2 regions of the Kitasatospora sp. NPDC056731 genome follow, and region 1 is predicted to be linked to the other one. Evidence: riboswitches for the same ligand, from Rfam matches in the RefSeq annotation. Region 1 holds a riboswitch; the other holds the start of a gene.

What was found. A riboswitch is a leader RNA that binds a small molecule or an ion and turns the genes downstream of it on or off. The one in region 1 is predicted to bind thiamine pyrophosphate.
Region 2: it holds a riboswitch for thiamine pyrophosphate, as region 1 does, so the genes downstream of both, thiO (glycine oxidase ThiO) here and AB0R04_RS13430 (cytosine permease) in region 1, are expected to answer to the same signal.

What each region holds. Positions count from the first base shown of each region.
Region 1 is NZ_JBFBNR010000010.1:234,164-243,892, forward strand. Features, by position in the region: gene AB0R04_RS13415 (MerR family transcriptional regulator) at 1-90, opposite strand, end outside; tRNA gene AB0R04_RS13420 (tRNA-Ser) at 209-296, opposite strand; gene AB0R04_RS13425 (trypsin-like peptidase domain-containing protein) at 360-2,183, opposite strand; TPP riboswitch at 2,499-2,646, shown strand; gene AB0R04_RS13430 (cytosine permease) at 2,639-4,096, shown strand; gene AB0R04_RS13435 (glycerophosphodiester phosphodiesterase family protein) at 4,176-5,000, shown strand; gene AB0R04_RS13440 (ATP-binding protein) at 5,306-5,848, shown strand; gene AB0R04_RS13445 (DUF5926 family protein) at 5,955-6,938, shown strand; gene AB0R04_RS13450 (bifunctional DNA primase/polymerase) at 7,145-7,822, opposite strand; gene AB0R04_RS13455 (PP2C family protein-serine/threonine phosphatase) at 8,436-9,729, shown strand, end outside.
Region 2 is NZ_JBFBNR010000078.1:2,747-12,475, reverse strand. Features, by position in the region: gene AB0R04_RS37850 (polyprenyl synthetase family protein) at 1-142, shown strand, start outside; gene thiE (thiamine phosphate synthase) at 199-849, opposite strand; gene AB0R04_RS37840 (Rv2175c family DNA-binding protein) at 849-1,214, opposite strand; gene AB0R04_RS37835 (FAD-dependent oxidoreductase) at 1,257-2,465, opposite strand; TPP riboswitch at 2,550-2,662, shown strand; gene thiO (glycine oxidase ThiO) at 2,666-3,841, shown strand; gene thiS (sulfur carrier protein ThiS) at 3,838-4,167, shown strand; gene AB0R04_RS37820 (thiazole synthase) at 4,169-4,966, shown strand; gene pknB (Stk1 family PASTA domain-containing Ser/Thr kinase) at 5,086-6,864, shown strand; gene AB0R04_RS37810 (molybdopterin-dependent oxidoreductase) at 6,912-7,541, opposite strand; gene bfr (bacterioferritin) at 7,763-8,242, shown strand; gene AB0R04_RS37800 ((2Fe-2S)-binding protein) at 8,272-8,565, opposite strand; gene AB0R04_RS37795 (class II 3-deoxy-7-phosphoheptulonate synthase) at 8,763-9,729, opposite strand, start outside.

The DNA of each region.
Region 1 (9,729 bases):
GGCGGGCCGCAGCAGCCCGATCGCGTCGTAGTGGCGCAGCATCCGCACCGACACCCGGCCGTGGCTGGCGAAGTCTCCGATGTTCAACATGGTGCCCCCACTCCACCCCCTGCCACCGTGTCAGGGTCAACCTCCGCCGGCCGCAAACGCGAAAGGCGGGTGCCGAGTGATCTCGGCACCCGCCCTGAGCAGGTGGTTCTCCAACCAGCGGAGAGCGTGGGATTCGAACCCACGGTACGGGGTCACCGCACGACAGTTTTCAAGACTGTTCCCTTAGGCCGCTCGGGCAGCTCTCCAGGCGGAGGTCAGCCTAACGGGTCCGGCGGGGTTCGGTGCACACCGTTTCGTGCGGGTGGGGGTCAGCTGTCGCCGTCCCGCTGGCCGAGGGTGACCTTGGTGTTGAACTGCTGGCCGTTGCGGGTGTACTCGACGTCGACGGTCTCGCCGGGCTTGTGCGTCCAGATCCGGCTGACCAGGGCGGGGCCGTTGTCGATCGGGACTCCGCCGAGCTTGGTGATGACGTCGCCCGGCTTGAGACCGGCCTTGTCGGCGGCGCCGCCGGGGGTGACGGCCGGCTGGCCCTGGATGTCGCGGGTCTGGATCTGCGCGCCGTCGCCCTTGTAGTCGTCGTTGCGCAGCACGTCGAGCTTGGCGTAGACCGGCTTGCCGGTCTTGATCAGGGTGTCGGCGACCCACTTGGCCTGGTTGATCGGGATGGCGAAGCCGAGGCCGATGCTGCCGGCCCGGCCGTTGGCGGAGGCGTTGGACTGGATCGCCGAGTTGATGCCGATCACCGAGCCGCTGGAGTCGAGCAGCGGGCCGCCGGAGTTGCCGGGGTTGATCGAGGCGTCGGTCTGCAGGGCGTTCATGTAGGAGGACTGGCCGCCGGTCTCGTCGCCGGAGGCGACCGGGCGGTCCTTGGCGCTGACGATGCCGCTGGTGACGGTGGACTCCAGGCCGTACGGCGCACCGATCGCGACGGTGGCGTCGCCGACGTTGACCTTGTCGGAGTCGGCCAGCGGAAGCGGGGCCAGCTTGCTCTTCGGCGGGTTGTCGATCTTGATCACGGCGACGTCGTAGCCCTCGGCGTGGCCCAGCACGGACGCGTTGTAGGACGTGCCGTCGGCGAACTTGACGGTCAGTTTGCCGCCGTTGAGGGTCGGCGCGACCACGTGGTTGTTGGTGAGGATGTGGCCCTCGGTGTCGAAGACGAAGCCGGTGCCGGTGCCCGACTCGCCGTTGCCCTGCGCCTTGATGGTGACGACGCTGGGCAGCGCCTTCTGCGCGATGCCGGCGATCGAGCCGGGGGCGGGCTCGTTCTTCTGGGTGTTGCTGGCCTGGACGGTGGTGCTGCGGTGGTCGTCGGCGCTGTTGGTGCGGTCGTTGCGGTCCGCGACGGTCACGCCGAGCACGCCGCCGGCCACGCCGGCGACCAGCGCGACGGCGGCGATCAGGGCGACCAGGCCGCCGCGCTTCTTGCGCGGGCCGCCGGGGCCGCCGGGGTAGTCGGCCGGGTAGCCGAGCGGTCCGGCCGGGCCGCCCGGGTAGCCCGCGCCGCCGCCGGCGTCGTGGGCGGCGCCCCAGCCGCCGAGCGGCTGGCCGGCGCCGAACGGGTGGTGGCCGGGCGCGGGGTGCGCGGCGGGCGCACCGGGGGCGGCCGGGGTGCCGTACGGGTCGTGCGGGCCGGCGGCGGGGACGCCGTGGGCCGGGGTGGCGTACGGGTTGGCACCCGGCGGCAGGGCCGGGCTCTCGGCGACGGGTGCGACAGGTGCGACGGGTGCCGCCGGCACGGCCGGGACCGGCGGGGCGGGCGGCAGGACCGGCGGCGGCGCGTCGATGTAGCCGGTGGCGGCGTCGACCGGGGCGGCCGGCGCGTCGGCGACCGGCGCGGCCGGGGCCTGCGGAGCCGCCTCCGGCGCGGGGACCTTGGTGAAGGCCACGGTGGGCTGGTACCCCCCCTCGGCCGGAACACCATCGGCCGCAACGCCCTCCGTCGGCGCGGCCTCAGCCGGTGCGGCCTCGGCGGCCGGCGCGGCCGCGGGCTCGGGGACCCGGCCGAAGGCCAGTGTCGGCTGGTGCCCGCCCGAGGCGTGGCCGTCGGAAGCGGGAACAGCCGCCGCCTGGCCGCCCGAGGGCTGCTCCCCCTGCGGCCCGGTGGGCCCAACCTCGCGCTCGGTGCTCACGAACGACCTCCATAGCTGACAGAACCAAGGACCATAGTTTTTCGTACTGCCGATTCGATTGCCGTAAGGACCCCTCTGAATAACTCATAAGAATCCTTAGCCGCCGCCGACAGCCGGGCCGCCGACCAGGCTGTCCTGCGCCGACGACCGAGCCGACAACCAAGCCGACGACCGAGCCGACGAGCAACTCGACGGCCGAACCGGCGACCAGGCCGACGACCGGAGGCTCCCCCACCTCCGCCGGACGTCCCGCGATGCGGGCCGCACACCCCGTGGCCTTGGCGTTCACCCCCGGGCCGGTTAGCCTGTCGCTCACAACTGACACGCGGGAGCTTGGACCGACCAGGCTGAGAGTGCGCTGGTCGACCGTACGCCACGGGATCGTGGGCGGACCGTCGAGGGGGCGCAGACCGCCGGAACCTGTCCGGGTAATGCCGGCGTAGGGAGTATCGGCCATGTCGCCTGCTTCGCCATCCTCTTCTTCGGGCGCGCCCGCGTCCAAGGGTTTCCCCGAACCGTCCCCGACCGCTCACGGCGGTGACAGCGGTCGCCCGGGCCCCACCGACACGGCGACCGCCGTCCTGGACCGCCCGGAGCGTGCCGAGGCACCGCTCGTACTGGACACCGAGCCGCCGCGCACGCTGCGCTTCCGGGACCACTTCGCGCTCTGGATGAACCTGGGCGTCAGCCTGATCGGCTTCTCCACCGCCGCGACCGTGCTCGGCGCCAAGGGCAGCGAGCTGTCGCTGGCCGCCGCGGTGACCGCGATCGTGGCCGGCACCGTGGTCGGCACCGCGATGCTCGGCGTGGCCGCGCTGATCGGGGCCCGTACCGGTGCGCCCGCGATGGCGAACCTGCGCGGGCTGTTCGGCACCCGGCTGTCGTACGTCCCGACGGTGCTGAACATCGTCCAGTGCGTCGGCTGGGGCGTGTTCGAGCTGCTGACGATCGCGGTGGGCGCGCAGACCGTCGCCCACACCGACGGCTACCGCTGGCTGTTCGTGCTCCTGGCGGGCGCGCTGACCACCGCGCTGACCATCTGGCCGCTGGGCTCGATCGCGGTGCTGCGCCGCTTCGTGGCCGGTGCGGTCGCCGTCGCGATGGTGTACTTCACCGTCCAGTTGGGCCGCCAGGGGGTGCCCGACCCGGGCGCCGGCAACTGGCACGGCTTCCTGGGCGCCACCGACGCGATGATCGCGGTGTCGATCTCCTTCGTCCCGCTGGCCGCCGACTACACCCGGCACTCGCGCACCGCGCGCTCGGCGTTCTGGGGCAGCTTCTCCGGCTACACGATCGCCCAGGTCTGGTGCTACGTGCTCGGCCTGATGGCCCTGCTGCAGTCCGACGGCGACCCGAACAGGATCTTCGACTCCTTCCTCGGAGTCTGGGCCGGCTGGCTGTTCCTGCTGGTGCTGGTGCTGCGCGAGACGGACCAGTCCTTCGCCAACGTGTACTCGACCGCGATGTCGGTGCAGAACCTGCTGCCGAAGGTGGACCGCCGGGTGCTGACCGGCGGGATCGGCCTGCTGATCACCGTGCTGGCGCTGCAGATCGACAAGTTCACCGACACCTACACCAACTTCCTCGGCCTGATCGGCTCGGTCTTCGTGCCGCTGCTGGCGGTGCTGGCGGTGGACTACTTCTTCGGCGCCGGCCGGTACGGCTGGAACCTCTCCGCCGACGCGCCCTCGCGCCGCCTGATGCTGCTGCCGTGGGTACTGGGCTTCGCGGTCTACCAGTTCATCGCGCCGACCGCGGTGGCCGGCTGGTGGACGGACTTCTGGACCTCCGCCCAGGACGCCCTGCACTTCACCCCGCAGGAGTGGACGTCGGCCTCGCTGTTCGCCTTCCTGGTGCCGGCCCTGGTCACCTGGGCGCTCACCCCGCTGACCCGCAGGGCGGCGCGGAGCTGACCGACCGGCACCGAAGACGGCCCCGCAGATTGGGGCCATCTTCGCCTGCGCGTCACTTCCGCCGCCTATCGTGGGGCCCGTGACCAGCACAGACCCGTCCTCGACGGCGGCGCGCACCACGCCGCCCGTCCAGGTGATCGCCCACCGCGGTTCCTCGCACGCCCTGCCCGAGCACACCCTGGCGGCGTACCGGCGCGCGCTCGACGAGGGCGCGGACGCGGTCGAGTGCGACGTCCGGCTGACCGCCGACGGCGAGCTGGTCTGCGTGCACGACCGCCGGATCGGCCGGGTCTCCAACGGCCAGGGCACCGTCTCGGCGATGACGCTGGCCGAGCTGGAGGCGTACGACTTCGGCGCCTGGAAGACCGGCCGCCCCAGCACCGACCCCGAACTGCGCGGCGTGCTGCGGCTGGAGCGGCTGCTGGAGCTGGTGGTGGACTGCGGCCGCCCGGTGGACCTGGCGATCGAGACCAAGCACCCGGTGCGCTACCGCGGCCGGGTGGAGGCCGAGCTGCTGCGGACGCTCGAACGCTTCAAGATCGGCGCGAGCCGGGAGGGCGAGCGCCCCGCGGCCCGGATCATGAGCTTCTCCTCGGTGGGGCTGGACCGGGTGGCGGCCTCGGCGCCGGAGTACCGACGGGTGTTCCTGTTCGAACGGACCCTGCCGCTGCTCGGCCGGCTGCGCCCGGGCTCCCCGCTGCCGGGCGGGGCGCGGATCGCCGGACCGGGCATCGACCTGGTGCGGGCCCGCCCGCAGCTGGTGACGCGGCTGCGCGAGCTGGGGCACGAGGTGCACGTGTGGACCGTGGACGAACCGGCCGACGTGGAACTGTGCCTGGAGCTCGGGGTGTCCGCGATCATCACCAACCGGCCCGCCGAGGTCCTGGCGCAGCTCGGGCGGTGATCCGCCGTCGGGCGGCGGGCCGCCCGCAAATCCACCCGCAAAGCCCGGACACAACCTGATCGTTCTGGTCGGCAGTCAAACCTTCCGGGCCCGTTATTGCCGGAATTCATGCACCGGGGCGACGCAGGGTGAGCACGGAATGACCTCAGGTCCACCCTCGGTCGCAATCGCTTGAAATGTCCTCGCGGGATCGTCCGGCGGTCGTTTCCGACGCATTACCAAGGGGCATCTCTCCCTCGGCATACGCTGAAGGAGGTCCGGGGGTGGCGTTGATGGTGGCGCGTGAAGTGCCGACTTCATCGACCATGGCAGTGCCGCACGGCCCGGCGAGTGTCGGGGTCGCACGGCGCCGGCTGCGTCGAGATCTCGGCGACCGGCAGATACCGGAGCCGGTCATTGATGATGCCGTATTGATCCTTTCCGAACTGCTGAGCAACGCCTGTCGGTACGCCCGTCCGCTCGGCCCGCTGCGGGCCCTGGGGCGCGGTGCCCGGGCCGAGGTGGTGGACCAGCTGCTGGTCGGCGTCCCCTCCGGGACGCACCCCGCCACGGGCGGCCGGGAGCGCGAGGAGCACGGGAGCGGAACGGACGGCGGCGTGCTGGTCCGCTGGCAGCTGCACGCCGACGGCGTGCTCACCCTGGAGGTCACCGACGGCGGCGCGACCACCCGACCGCTGCCCGCCGGCCCCTCGCTGACCTCGCGCGGCGGTCGCGGCCTGAACATCGTCGGCCAGCTGGCCAGCGACTGGGGCGTGCGCGACGCGCCCGGCGAGGTGACGGTCTGGGCGGCGCTGCCCGCCCGGGCCCGGCACGCCCGGCGCACCGGTGGTGACGCCCGCAGCGCCTGAACCGACGCGCGCCCCCCACCCGTCCGCCCGGCGCGTGCCCGCGCGCCGGGGGAACGTCAGTAGGCTGCCCGGAGCAAAGGACCACCGTTCCCGGGAGAGCCGCACCATGGGCAAGAAGGCCGCCAAGAAGGCGCCGCAGCGTCAGTCCACCACCGCCGTCGCGGGCGAGGTCCCCGTGGTGGGGGCCCGCGAGAACTGCCCCTGCGGTTCGGGCCGCCGGTACAAGGCCTGTCACGGCCGGGAGGCCTCGCACGCGGTGCAGGAGCTGGTGCACCGCCCGTTCGAGGGCCTGTCGGGCGAGGCCGACTGGGTCGCGCTGCGCGAGCTGGTGCCCGCCGCCACGGTGCCGCTGACGCTGGCCGCCGGGGTGGCCGAGGGCGCCACCGGCGACGTCCCGTCGGTGACCCTGGCCACCGTGCTGCCGCTGGCCTGGCCGGCGCTGCGCCGCCAGGACGGCTCCATCCTGCTCGGCCTGCAGACCCAGTCCTCCTCCGGCGACCTCAGCCGCGACCTCGCGGACGCCCTGGAGCTGGCGCTGGCCACCGAGCCGGGCAACCCGGTGCCGTCCCGCCGGACCGAGGCGGGCGGACGCCGGCTCCAGGACCTGCTGGACGTCAACGCCGCGTTCACGCCCGCCGTGCACACCGGCTTCGAGTTCTGGCTGGAGGACGCCGAGACCGCGACCGGCGAGGTCGCCGCCTCCCTGGAGCGCGCCAACGCCTCGGCCATCCCGACCGAGAAGCTGGCGAGCGCCGACGCCGCCTACTGGTGCGGCACCCCCGACAAGAACCACCTGCGCTGGGTGATGACCGTGCCCGAGGAGCGGCTGCTGGACGCGCTGGCCCGGCTGAGCGCCGCCGACCAGTCCTCGCTCGGCCCGGACACCCGCCTGGTCGGCTCGTTCCGCGCGCACGGCCTGACCGTCCCGGTCTGGGATCTCCCGCTCGCCATGACCGCCGCCGACTGCGAGAAGCCGGCCGCCGAGTTCGCCGAGCGGCTGGCCTCGGTGCTCGCCGACGAGACCCCGTTGACCGCCGAGGAGCGGCGCGCCCGCGCGAACCTGGTGAACCGTCAGGTCACCTTGAACTAAAGCGCCCGGGATCCGGGTGATACGCGTCACATTGTCGCCATGGAGCCGCAATTTCCGGGCGGGCAGGGCCTCTTGGAAATTGGCGCGGGCGCGGATCCTTGTTACTGTCTAAAGAGTCCGGCCGCTGGTGCATCCCCCGTCGCCAGCGGCCGGATCTTTTGTTTTCCGCAGGGCCCCGACGAGCGGCCCGGGAACGGACCGGCGGATCAGTACGCCGAGCGACCGCTGTCCAACCGGACCGTCGCCTCCACCAACTCGCCCAGCAGCGGCCCGACCTGCGGCAGCCACACCCCGCCGTCGGCGTCCGGGCGCGGGGCCAGCACCCAGCGCACCCGGCCGGCCGCCCCGCCGGGCGGCAGCGGCAGGAAGCCGTCCACCCCGTGGTAGCGCAACGAGCCTGGCACCCAAGGGAGTTGAGCGAGCATCTCGCCGAGCGCGTCCAGCGAGTACGGGGCCACCAGCAGCGCGTACCGGCCCGGCATCGCCAGCACCGGACCGAGCGGCAGCCGCAGCGCGCCCAGGTAGACCAGCGCCCGGGCGCCGGCCGCCGCCGGCAGGCTGACCGCCGAGACCACCGAACCGGTGGCGGCCAGCACCGGAGCGTCCGGGCTCTGCCGCTCCCACCACCAGCGCACCATCCGGGCGTCCGTGGTGGCGGCCAGCAGCGACGGGTCGTGCGGGTGCGCGCCCGGCACGGTGCAGTCCTGGTCGCCGCAGGAGCACTGGCCGCCGCGCAGAACGGCCCCCGGCACCACGGGCCAGCGGTGGTCGACGGCGGCCGTCAGGGCCGCGGCGAGCCGGGCAGGGCGCTGACGTGCGACGTCGTCCTGGACGGGGTGGTGGGCAGTGGCGGGCGGACACGGATCTTTCGGGTTCTCACGCATGGCGCTCGTTCCTTTCCCTGACCGCTCGGTTCGCTCCGGCCCGTCGGCACCGCCGGGACTCGTCACGCGGACCCGCGGTGGCACGGCCCCGGCGGCGCGAAGGGGGGCGGGCGGCATGGCGGGCGGCGCGGCGACGACGTGGATCACGGTGTGGAGCACGACATGAGAAGGGCCGCGCACTGAAACAGCCCCTGGAACGAGAATCCCGTATGCGACCGGATGGACGCCGCCCGGGCGCGCTTGGTTCCACCGTACGAGTGAGAGACTTCCGGCCAGCCCGGGTCCCGGGCGGCGCGGGCATACGATCCGGACGGCCGCCGGGTCCGTCCCCTCCGTTCTGCCCGCTCCCGGTCCCCTCCATGCCTCCCGACCGGACCGGCGCGCGGCCAGGCCGTACGCGCCCCCCGACCGGGTCTCGCGGATGTGGAACAGGCCACCGCGTCGTCCTGGATCTGGACATGCCCCAAATGGCCTGTGTAGAAGTGGTGGCATTGCTGTCGATCAATGACGAGTAGTAGCGAATCGAGGCGAAACGCGCCCTTTGGCCGTCATCGCTCCACACCGGCCGTACCTGGGGGTTCCGCATGGCACGTAGCACGTCAGGAGTGGCGGCATGACCGAGTCCCACCCGTCGTCGTCGACACCCTCCGAGCCGGGCGAGCCCGGCAGCGCCGGCGGGCTGACCGTCCTCGACCCACCGGGCTTCCCCGGCCCCGCCGACGCGCAGGACGGCGCGGCGGACGTCCGCACGGCACCGGCCGCCGGGGTGCAGGACCGTTTGGCCGGACGGCTGTCCGATTTCGCCAGCCTGCACCGGCACACCGAACAGCTCGCCCGCGCCCGCGGCCTCGCCGCCACCCTGGACACCGTCCTCGCCTCCGGCGCCGCCCTGCTCGGCGCCCGCCGCGGCGTCCTGGTCACCCGGATGCCCGGCGGCAGGCCCGGCCAGCCCGTCGGCCTCGGCCTCGACCGCGCCAGCCTCGGCGCGCTGGAGACCGTCCCGCCCGAGCAGAGCCTGCTCGCCAGGCTGCTGCGCGAACAGGACCGGCCCGAACGGCTGCACTCCCCCGACCTCGTCGAGGACCCGGCCACCGGCGCCCGGCTGCGCGAACTCGCCACCCAGCTCGGCCTCGGCGGCTGCTACGGCCTGCCGCTCGCCACCGAGGAGGACGGCCCGCTCGCCGCCGCCCTCTGGTTCTACGACGAGCCCGCCGAACCCACCGAGCGCCAGCGCGAGCTCGCCCACCGCTACGCCGGGATCGCCGCCCCGCTGCTCGCCAAACAGCTGGAGGCGGACAAGGTCCGGCGCACCACCGAGGCGCTGCGCCGCGGCCTGCTGCCCGACCGGCTCCCCCAGCCCGCCGGCCTGCGGCTGGCCGCCCGGATCCTCCCGGCCGGCCTGGACCGCTCCTGCGGCAGCGACTGGTACGACGCCATCCCGCTGCCGGACGGCACCGTCGGCCTCACCGTCGGCTCCGTCTCCGGCGACGGCCCCGGCGCGGGCCCCGGCTCCGCCCCCGGCGCGGCCGCCGCGATGGGCAGGATCCGGGCCGCGCTGCGCGCCTACGCCGTCCTGGAGGGCGAGGACCCGGTGTCCGTCCTCGGCGACCTGGAACTGCTGCTCAAGACCACCGAGCCGGCCCGCACCGCCACCGCCGTCTACGCCTGGGTGGAACCCGAGGAGCGCCGGATCACCCTGGCCGGCGCCGGCCACTGCCCGCCCGTCCTGGTCGGCCGGCACGGCGCCGAGTTCGTGGAGACCTCGCTCTCCGCCCCGCTCGGCATGCTGGCCTGCTGGGAGGCCCCCGGCGTCGAGCTCACCGCCGACCGCGGCGACACCCTGCTGCTCTACACCGAGGGGCTGGCCCGCCGCTGCGGCCCGACCCTGCACGCCGGCCAGGCCAACC
Region 2 (9,729 bases), on a different contig from region 1:
CGCGCCCGAGCGGGTGGAGCGCCGGATCGACGAGCTGATGCGGCAGTCCCTGGCCGCACTGGAGGCGGCGCCGCTGGCCGACGAGCAGGCCCGCACGGTACTGCTGGCCCTGGCCGAGGCCGCCACCGTCCGCAAGTACTGAGATCCGCACGCACGAGGATCCGCAGGTACGGAGAACGGTGACGGCCCCCGGGGCCGTCAGGCCGAGCGCACCCGCCGGGCGAGCTCGGCGGCGGCGGCCTGCGGGTCGTCGGCGGCCGTGATGGCGCGGACCACGACGACCCGGCGGGCGCCGGCGGCCAGCACCTCGTCGAGGTTGCCGAGGTCGATGCCGCCGATGGCGAACCACGGCCGGTCGGTGCTCTGCTTCGCCGCGTACGAGACCAGGCCGAGGCCCGGCGCCGGGCGGCCCGGCTTGGTCGGGGTCGGCCAGACCGGGCCGGTGCAGAAGTAGTCCACGCCGGGCTCGGCGACCGCCGCGTCCACCTCGGACTCGGCGTGGCAGGACCGGCCGATCAGCACCTCGTCGCCGAGGATCGCCCGGGCGGCCGGCACCGGCAGGTCGTCCTGCCCGAGGTGCAGCACGTCCGGCCGGGCCGCGTGCGCGACGTCGGCGCGGTCGTTGACGGCCAGCAGCTTGCCGTGGCGGCGGCAGGCGTCCGCGAAGACCTCCAGGGCCTCCAGTTCCTGCTTGGCCTCCAGGCCCTTGTCCCGGAGCTGGACGATGTCCACCCCGCCCGCCAGCGCCGCGTCCAGGAACTGGGCGAGGTCGCCCTGCTCCCGGCGGGCGTCGGTGCACAGGTACAGCCGGGCGTCGGCCAGCCGCCGGCGCGGCGTGTCCGCCGCCATCAGATCAGCATCGCCTGGGCACGCCGCTTGACCTCGGTGCCGCGGTTCTCCTGCAGCGCCTGGATCGGGCTGCCGGGCAGCGACGGGTCCTCGGTGAAGAGCCACTCCAGGATCTCCACGTCGTTGTACCCGCAGTCGCGCAGCACGGTCAGGGTGCCGGACAGGTGCTTGACCAGCCCCTGGCCGTCGATGAACGCCGCAGGGACCTGCAGCGACTTGTTGGGGCCCCGCCGGACGGCGATCAGCCCGCCGGTGCGGACCAGGTCGCGCACCTCGGTGACGCGCACCCCCCACTGCTCCGAGATGTCGGGCAGGTACATCCACTCGGAAACCAGGGCTTCAATCTTGCTTTCAATCTCACTCACGCCACCAGACTGCCACCTCCACAGCCCCCCGCGCACCAGCCGCTACCCCGCGACCGCCGACTTCAGCGGCACCGAGGGGTCCGCCGCGAGGGCCCGGTCCAGCGCGGTGCCGCGCTCGATCAGCCGGCGGCCCTGGGTCAGATCGCGCGGCCGGTCGACGGCCAGCAGCGCGCTCGGCACCCCGTCGCGCAGCCAAAGCACCGTCCAGGAGGCGTCCTGCGGGCCGCCGCGCCACAGCAGTTCGTCGCCCTCGGCGTGCCGCCCGGCGTACTGGACCATCCGACCGAACTGCTCCGACCAGAAGTACGGCACCGGGTCGTACGGCGGCGCGTCCACGCCGAGGACGGCGGCCGCCGCGGCCTCGCCGGACTGCAACGCGTGGTCCCAGTGCTGGACGGCCAGCCGGGCGCCGGAGCGGGCGGACGGGTAGCTGACGCAGTCCCCGGCCGCGAAGACGCCGGGCAGACCGGTGCGCAGCCGCCCGTCCACCAGGACGGCGCCGGTGCCGTCCAGCTCGACGCCGGAACCGGCCAGCCAGCCCGTCGCGGGCCGGGCGCCGACGCCGACCACGACCTCGTCGGCGGGCAGGTGCGAGCCGTCCGCGAGCAGCACCGCGCCCTCCTCGACGGCGGCCACCCCGACCCCGCAGCGCAGGTCGACACCGGCCTCGGCGTACCAGGCGGCCATCGCCGAACCGACCTCGGCCGGCAGCGCGCCGGGGACGGGCGCCGAGCCCGCCTCGACCACCGTCACCTCGCAGCCGGCCGCGCGGGCGGCGGTCGACACCTCGGCGCCGATCCAGCCCGCGCCGACCAGCACCAGCCGCAGGCCGGGCCGCAGCAGGGCGCGCAGCGCCAGCGCGTCGTCCAGGGTGTGCAGCAGGTGCGCGCGCTCGGCGCCGGGCAGGGCGCGCGGGGTGGCGCCGGTGGCGATCACCAGGGCGTCGTACGGGAGGTCACCGGCGTCGGTGTGCAGCACGCCGGGGGTGAGGCCGATGGCGCGACGGCCGGTGAGCAGCTCGATGCCCAGGTGCGGGTAGTCGATGTCCAGGGTGGTGGCGTCGGCCTTGCCGAGCAGCACGTCCTTGGAGAGCGGCGGCCGGTCGTACGGCGCGTGCGGCTCCTCCCCGACCAGCGTGATCCGCCCCCGCCAGCCGCCCTGCCGCAGCTTCAGGGCGCACTGCGCCCCGGCCAGCCCGGCCCCGACGACGACCACCCGATCCGTTCCGTTCAGCTCTGCCACGCCCGTCACTGTACTCAGCGCCCTGCCGGGGCCACCGGCCCGTCCACCCCGCGTACGGGCCTTCGGCCGGGCCCGCCCCCGGCGTTATGGTGGGGGCACCATCACGGGAGCCCGGCGTACCGGGCTGAGAGGCGGGCTGGCACGGCCCGCGACCGTCCGAACCTGATCCGGGTCATTCCGGCGAAGGGAGAAGAGCAGCCTTGTCACGCTTGCCCGAGGAAACCCACGCCGATGTGCTGGTGATCGGCGGGGGCATCATCGGCCTCGCCGTCGCCTGGCGCGCCGCGCAGCGCGGGTTGCGGAACATCGTCGTGGTCGACCCCGCCCCCGGCGGCGGGGCGGCCGGGGTCGCGGCCGGGATGCTCGCCCCGGTCACCGAGCTGCAGTACGGGGAGGAGCCGCTGCTGCGCCTCGGCATGGCCTCCAACCAGCGGTACGGGGACTTCGCCGCCGAGCTCACCGAGGCGAGCGGCGGCCTGGACACCGGGTACCGCCGGTGCGGCACGATCGCCGTCGCGCTGGACTCCGACGACCGCGAGGAACTGCGCGAGCTGCACGCCTTCCACCAGCGGCTCGGCCTGGACTCGGCCTGGCTGACCGGCCGGGAGGCCCGCAGGCTGGAGCCGATGCTCGCCCCCGGCGTGCGCGGCGGCCTGCACGTCGCGGACGACCACCAGGTGGATCCCCGCCGGCTGCTGACCGCCCTGGTGGCCGCCTGCGAGCTCGCCGGGGTCGTGGTCCACCGCACCGAGGCCGTCGGACTGCTGGTCGAGGACGGCCGCGCGGTCGGCGCCCGGCTCGGCACCGGCGAGACCCCGAGGGCCGACCAGGTGGTGCTCGCGGCCGGCCCGCACAGCCACCGGCTGCCCGGGCTGCCGGAGGGCGTGCTGCCGGCCGTCCGCCCGGTGAAGGGGCAGATCCTGCGGCTGCGGATCCCCGAGGCGTACCGGCCGTTCCTGTCCCGCAACGTCCGCGCGGTGGTGCGCGGACAGCACCTGTACCTGGTGCCCCGGGAGAACGGCGAGCTGGTGATCGGCGCGACCACCGAGGAGCAGGGCTACGACACCACCGTCACCGCCGGCGGGGTGTACGAACTGCTGCGCGACGCCCACGAGTTGGTGCCGGGCATCACCGAACTCCCGCTGCTGGAGACCTCGGCCGGACTGCGGCCCGGCTCGCCGGACAACGCCCCGCTGCTGGGCCCGACCGCGCTGCCCGGGCTGGTCGCCGCCACCGGCCACTACCGCAACGGCGTGCTGCTCACCCCGATGACCGCCGACCTGCTCGCCGAGTACCTGGCGACCGGCGAACTCCCCGAGCTCGCACAGCCGTTCACACCCACCCGGTTCTCCCCCGACCGCTCCACCACGAAGGCCTCCGCATGACCGAGATCGCACCACCCCAGACCACACCGGCCCAGACCACCCCGGCCCAGACCACCCCGGCCCAGACCACCCCGGCCCGGACCGCACCGGCCCGGATCGCACCGGCCCAGATCGCACCGGCCCAGATCGCGCTGACCGTCAACGGCGAGCCCCGCCGGGTGTCCACCACGACCACCCTCGCGGAGGTCGTGGCCACCCTCAGCACCGCCCACAGCGGCGTCGCCGCCGCCCTCAACGAGGCCGTGGTGCCGCGCAGTTCGTGGCCGGCCACGGAACTGTCGGCGGGCGACCGGATCGAGATCCTCACCGCCGTCCAGGGAGGCTGACATGGCCGACGACCTGCTGACCATCGCCGGGGCGTCCTTCGGCTCCCGGCTGATCATGGGCACCGGCGGCGCACCCAGCCTGGAGATCCTCGAACGGGCGCTGCTGGCCTCCGGCACCGAGCTGACCACCGTGGCGATGCGCCGGGTCGACGCCGGCACCCAGGGCTCCGTCCTGGACGTGCTGACCCGCAACGGCATCCGGGTGCTGCCCAACACGGCGGGCTGCTTCACCGCCGGGGAGGCCGTGCTGACCGCCCGGCTGGCCCGCGAGGCGCTCGGCACCGACTGGGTGAAGCTGGAGGTGATCGCCGACGAGCGGACCCTCCTGCCGGACCCGATCGAGCTGCTGGACGCCGCCGAGACCCTGGTCGACGACGGCTTCACGGTGCTGCCGTACACCAACGACGATCCGGTGCTGGCGCGCAAGCTGGAGGACGTCGGCTGCGCGGCGATCATGCCGCTGGGCTCGCCGATCGGCTCCGGCCTGGGCATCCGCAACCCGCACAACTTCCAGCTGATCGTGGAGGGCGCGGGCGTCCCGGTGATCCTGGACGCGGGCGCCGGCACCGCCTCGGACGTCGCGCTGGCGATGGAGCTGGGCTGCGCGGCGGTGATGCTCGCCTCCGCGGTGACCAGGGCGCAGGACCCGGTGCTGATGGCCGAGGCGATGCGGCACGCCGCCGAGGCGGGCCGGTTCGCCCACCGGGCCGGCCGCATCCCGCGCCGGTTCCACGCCGAGGCCTCCTCGGCGATGGCCGGCCGGGCGGAGCTGGACACCCGCGAGCACCCGGCGTTCTGACACCGGGACGCCCGGCACCCGCCCGCGTGTGCCGTGTCACAAACCGGGCACAGCCGGGCCCGGAGGCGATGTCCTCCGGGTCCCGCTGCCGCCTGCGGCCCTAGACTCTCCGGGTGGACATGGCATTGCACGACCCCCTGATCGGTACCCTGCTCGACGGCCGGTACCGGGTCGAGCAGCGCATCGCGACCGGCGGGATGTCCACCGTCTACAAGGGCACCGACACCCGGCTGGACCGGGTCGTCGCCCTCAAGGTGATGCACCCCGCGCTGGCCGGGGACGACGGCTTCACCGCCCGGTTCATCCGCGAGGCCAAGGCCGTCGCCCGGCTCTCCCACCCGAACGTGGTGAACGTCTTCGACCAGGGCGCGGACGGCGCGAACGTCTTCCTCGCCATGGAGTACGTGCCCGGCCGCACCCTGCGGGACCTGCTGCGCGACCGCGGCGCACTGTCCGTGCGGGCCGCGCTGGACGTGCTGGAGCCGGTGCTGGCCGCCCTCGGCGCCGCCCACCGGGCCGGGCTGGTGCACCGGGACGTCAAGCCCGAGAACGTGCTGATCACCGAGGACGGACTGGTCAAGGTCGCCGACTTCGGCCTGGTCCGGGTCCTCGGCACCGCCGACGGCGCGCCCACCTCGACCAGCACCGCGACCGGCGGCACGGTCCTCGGCACCGTCTCCTACCTGGCCCCCGAGCAGATCCTCCCGGACGCCCCCACCGACCAGCGGGTCGACGTCTACGCGGCCGGCATCCTGCTCTACGAGATGCTCACCGGCCGCCGCCCGCACACCGGCGACAACCCCGTCCAGGTCATGTACAAGCACCTGCACGAGGACGTCCCCGCCCCCTCGCTGATCGCCCCGGCCGTCGGCCCCGGGCTGGACGCCATAGTGGCCGGCGCCTGCGCCCGGACGGCCGAGGCCCGCCCGTACGACGCGGTCGAACTGCTCGCCGCCCTCCAGCGGATCCGCCGCACGCTCACCCCGGCCGAGCTGGACGCCGAGCCGCCGGCCTCCACCCGGCCCAGCCCGCGCTACCCGACCAGCGAGCCGACCTCGGTGATCCAGCCGCCGACGGGGCCCGTCGACGCCGCGGCGCCGGAGCCCACCAGCGTGCTGGACGTGCCGGCGGAGCTGCTGGACCAGCTGTTGGTCGAGCCGCGCCCGTACGACGAGCCGACCCCGGTGCGCGGGCGCCGGCCCGGCCTGCTGCGCCGCCTCCCCCGCAAGCCGCTGATCTGGGCGGCCGCGCTGACCGCCCTGGTGCTGGCGGTCGGCGGCGCGACGTACGGGCTGTCCGAGGGGCTGTACGGGCCGGTGCCCGGCGTGCTCGGCAAGGACCGGGCCGAGGCCCAGCGGATCCTGGACAAGGACGGCATGCACGGCCGCTTCGTCGAAGTGTTCAGCGAGAGCGTCCCGGCCGGGCAGGTGATCGCCACCGACCCCGGGGTGGGCGCGCGGACCCGCAAGAGCGACACCGTGACGGTCACCGTCTCCAGGGGCCCCAAGCGGATCGCGGTGCCGGACCTGACCGGGAAGACCGCCGACCAGGCCTCCGACGCGCTGACCGCGGCCCAGCTGACCAGGGGCGGCGTGACCGGGACGTACGACGACACCGTGCCGGAGGGCGTGGTGATCAGCAGTTCGCCGGCGGCCGGGCAGTTGCTCCAGGAGAACACCGCGGTCTCGCTGGTGGTCAGCAAGGGCATGGTGCCCGTCCCGGACGTCACCGGGATGAGCAAGGACGACGCGGCGAAGGCGCTCCAGGCGGCCGGCTTCACGATGCAGACCAGCGGGGTCAACCTGTTCGGCACCGGCAAGGTGTCCGGCCAGTCCCCGGCGGCCGGCGAGCGGCGCCCGCAGCACACCACGGTGACGGTCAACTTCCCCTTCTTCTAAGGGGATTCCTCGCTTCTGAGGGGATTCCTCCGAACGCCGGCCCGCCCTCAGCGCAGCGGGCCGTCGCCCGGCTCCTCCTGGTGGGAGTAGCGCTGCTCGCGCCACGGGTCGGCGAGGTTGTGGTAGCCGCGCTCCTCCCAGAAGCCCCGGCGGTCGGCCCGCATGTACTCCACCGCGCGGACCCACTTGGGGCCCTTCCACGCGTACAGCCCGGGGACGATCAGCCGGACGGGGAAGCCGTGCTCGGCGGTCAGCGGCTCGCCGTTGCGGTGGGTGGCGAAGATCGTCCGCGGGTCGGCGAAGTCGGCCAGCCGCAGGTTGGCGCTGTAGCCGTACTCGGCCCAGACCATCACGTGGGTGACGCCGGGCGCGGGGGGCTCCAGGTCGAGGAGGGCGGCGGCCGGCACGCCCGACCACTCGTTGCCGAGCAGCGTGAACTTGGTGACGCAGTGCAGGTCGGCGACGACGGTGGTGCGCGGCAGGGCGTGGAAGGCCTCGAAGTCCCAGCTGTGCTTCTCCGCCGAGGCGGTCGCGCCGAACACCTGGAGGTCCCAGGTCAGCGGCTTGAAGCGGGGTACGGGCCCGTAGTGCAGGGCGGGCCAGCCGCGCTGCGCGCGCTGCCCCGGGGGGAGCCTCGGGTCAGACGGCGGAAGCGGTTCTTGTTCGGACTGACCCATGACTCCATGGTGACAGACGGCGGTCGACGCGCCGTGCGCGCCCCTTGGCGCGGCTACGCGCCCCATCCCCAAGAACCGGTGGTCGAGCCCGTATCAGCTCAAATCGGATATTCCGAAACATGTCCTAGTGAGTGTGAACTTACTGGAATTTTCTCCCATTTCGATGCCAGGATGCGCAGCGCAGGAGTCACAACAGGCCGTAGCGCAGGGAGGCACCAGCCATGCAGGGCGACCCAGAGGTCATCGAGTTCCTCAACGAGCAGCTCACCGCGGAGCTCACCGCGATCAACCAGTACTTCCTGCACGCCAAGATGCAGGAGAACTTCGGCTGGACGAAGCTCGCCAAGTACACCCGGCACGAGTCCTTCGACGAGATGAAGCACGCCGAGACCCTCACCGACCGGATCCTCTTCCTGGACGGGCTGCCGAACTACCAGCGGCTGTTCCACGTCCGGATCGGCCAGACGGTCAAGGAGATGTTCGAGGCGGACCGCCAGATCGAGGTCGAGGCGATCGACCGGCTGAAGCGCGGGATCGTGGTGATGCGCGCCAAGAACGACGTCACCTCGGCGAACATCTTCGAGGACATCCTGGCCGACGAGGAGCACCACATCGACTACCTCGACACCCAGCTGGAGCTCCTGGAGAAGCTCGGCGAGGCGCTCTACCTCGCCCAGGTGATCGAGCAGCCGGAGTCCTGAGCCCTCAGGCCGAGTCCTCAGGCGAGTCCTCAGGCCGCGCGCAGCGGGGCGACCAGGGCCGGGGCGGCGGGAGCCGCGGCGGCCACCGGCGCGGGCGCGGCCTGGGCCTGCGGGTCGGCCAGGCCGAGCTTCGCGGCGAGGCGGGCGGTCGGGCAGGGCCGGGCGCCGTGCTCGCCGAGCAGGGCCTGGATCCGGCGGACGCAGGACCCGCAGTCGGTGCCGGCCTTGCAGCCCCGGGCGATCTGGCGCGGGGTCTCGGCACCGGCGTCGATCGCCTTCTTCACCTGGTCCTCGGTGACCGCATGGCACATGCACACGTACATCGCGGACTCTCCAGGGTGGTGCGGCGCCGACTGGCGGAACGATCTTGACTAAGGCTTGCCTTACTTCACTAAGCCTCACCTTACCCGGCGATCCGGGTACGAAAAAGCCCCTCCGGGCTCGGGGAACCCGAATCCGGAGGGGCTTTCGTCACATTCGTTCACCGGTGACCCGCCGGCGGCGGCTCACCCGTGGCAGCTCACTGGCCGCGGTACATCTCCGCCACCAGGAACGCCAGGTCCAGCGACTGGCTGCGGTTGAGCCGCGGGTCGCAGGCCGTCTCGTAGCGCTGGTGCAGGTCGTCGACCAGCACCTCGTCGCCACCGCCGACGCACTCGGTCACGTCGTCGCCGGTCAGCTCCACGTGGATGCCGCCCGGGTGGGTGCCCAGCGCGCGGTGCACCTCGAAGAAGCCCTTGACCTCGTCGAGCACGTCGTCGAAGCTGCGGGTCTTGTGGCCGCTGGAGGCCTCGAAGGTGTTGCCGTGCATCGGGTCGCAGATCCACACCGGCTGGGCGCCGGACGCGGTGACCTTCTCCACCAGGGTGGGCAGGTGGTCGCGGACCTTGCCCGCGCCCATCCGGGTGATGAAGGTGAGGCGGCCCGGCTCGCGCTCCGGGTCCAGCTTCTCGATCAGGGTCAGTGCCTCGTCGACCGAGGTGGTCGGGCCGAGCTTGACGCCGATCGGGTTGCGGACCTTCGAGGCGAACTCGATGTGCGCGTGGTCCAGCTGGCGGGTGCGCTCACCGATCCACACCATGTGGCCGGAGACGTCGTACAGCTCGCCGGTGCGCGAGTCCACGCGGGTCAGCGCGGTCTCGTAGTCGAGGATCAGTGCCTCGTGCGAGGAGAAGAACTCGACGGTCTTGAACTCCTCCGGCGCCACACCGCAGGCGTTCATGAACGCCAGGGCGTTGTCGATCTCCCGGGCGAGCTGCTCGTAGCGCTGGCCGGCCGGCGAGTTGCGCACGAAGTCCTGGTTCCAGGCGTGCACCTGGCGCAGGTCCGCGTAACCACCGGTGGTGAACGCGCGCACCAGGTTCAGCGTCGCGGCGGACGCGTTGTACATCCGCTTGAGGCGCTCCGGGTCCGGGATGCGGGACTCGGGGGTGAAGTCGAAGCCGTTCACCGAGTCGCCGCGGTAGACCGGCAGCGTCACGCCGTCG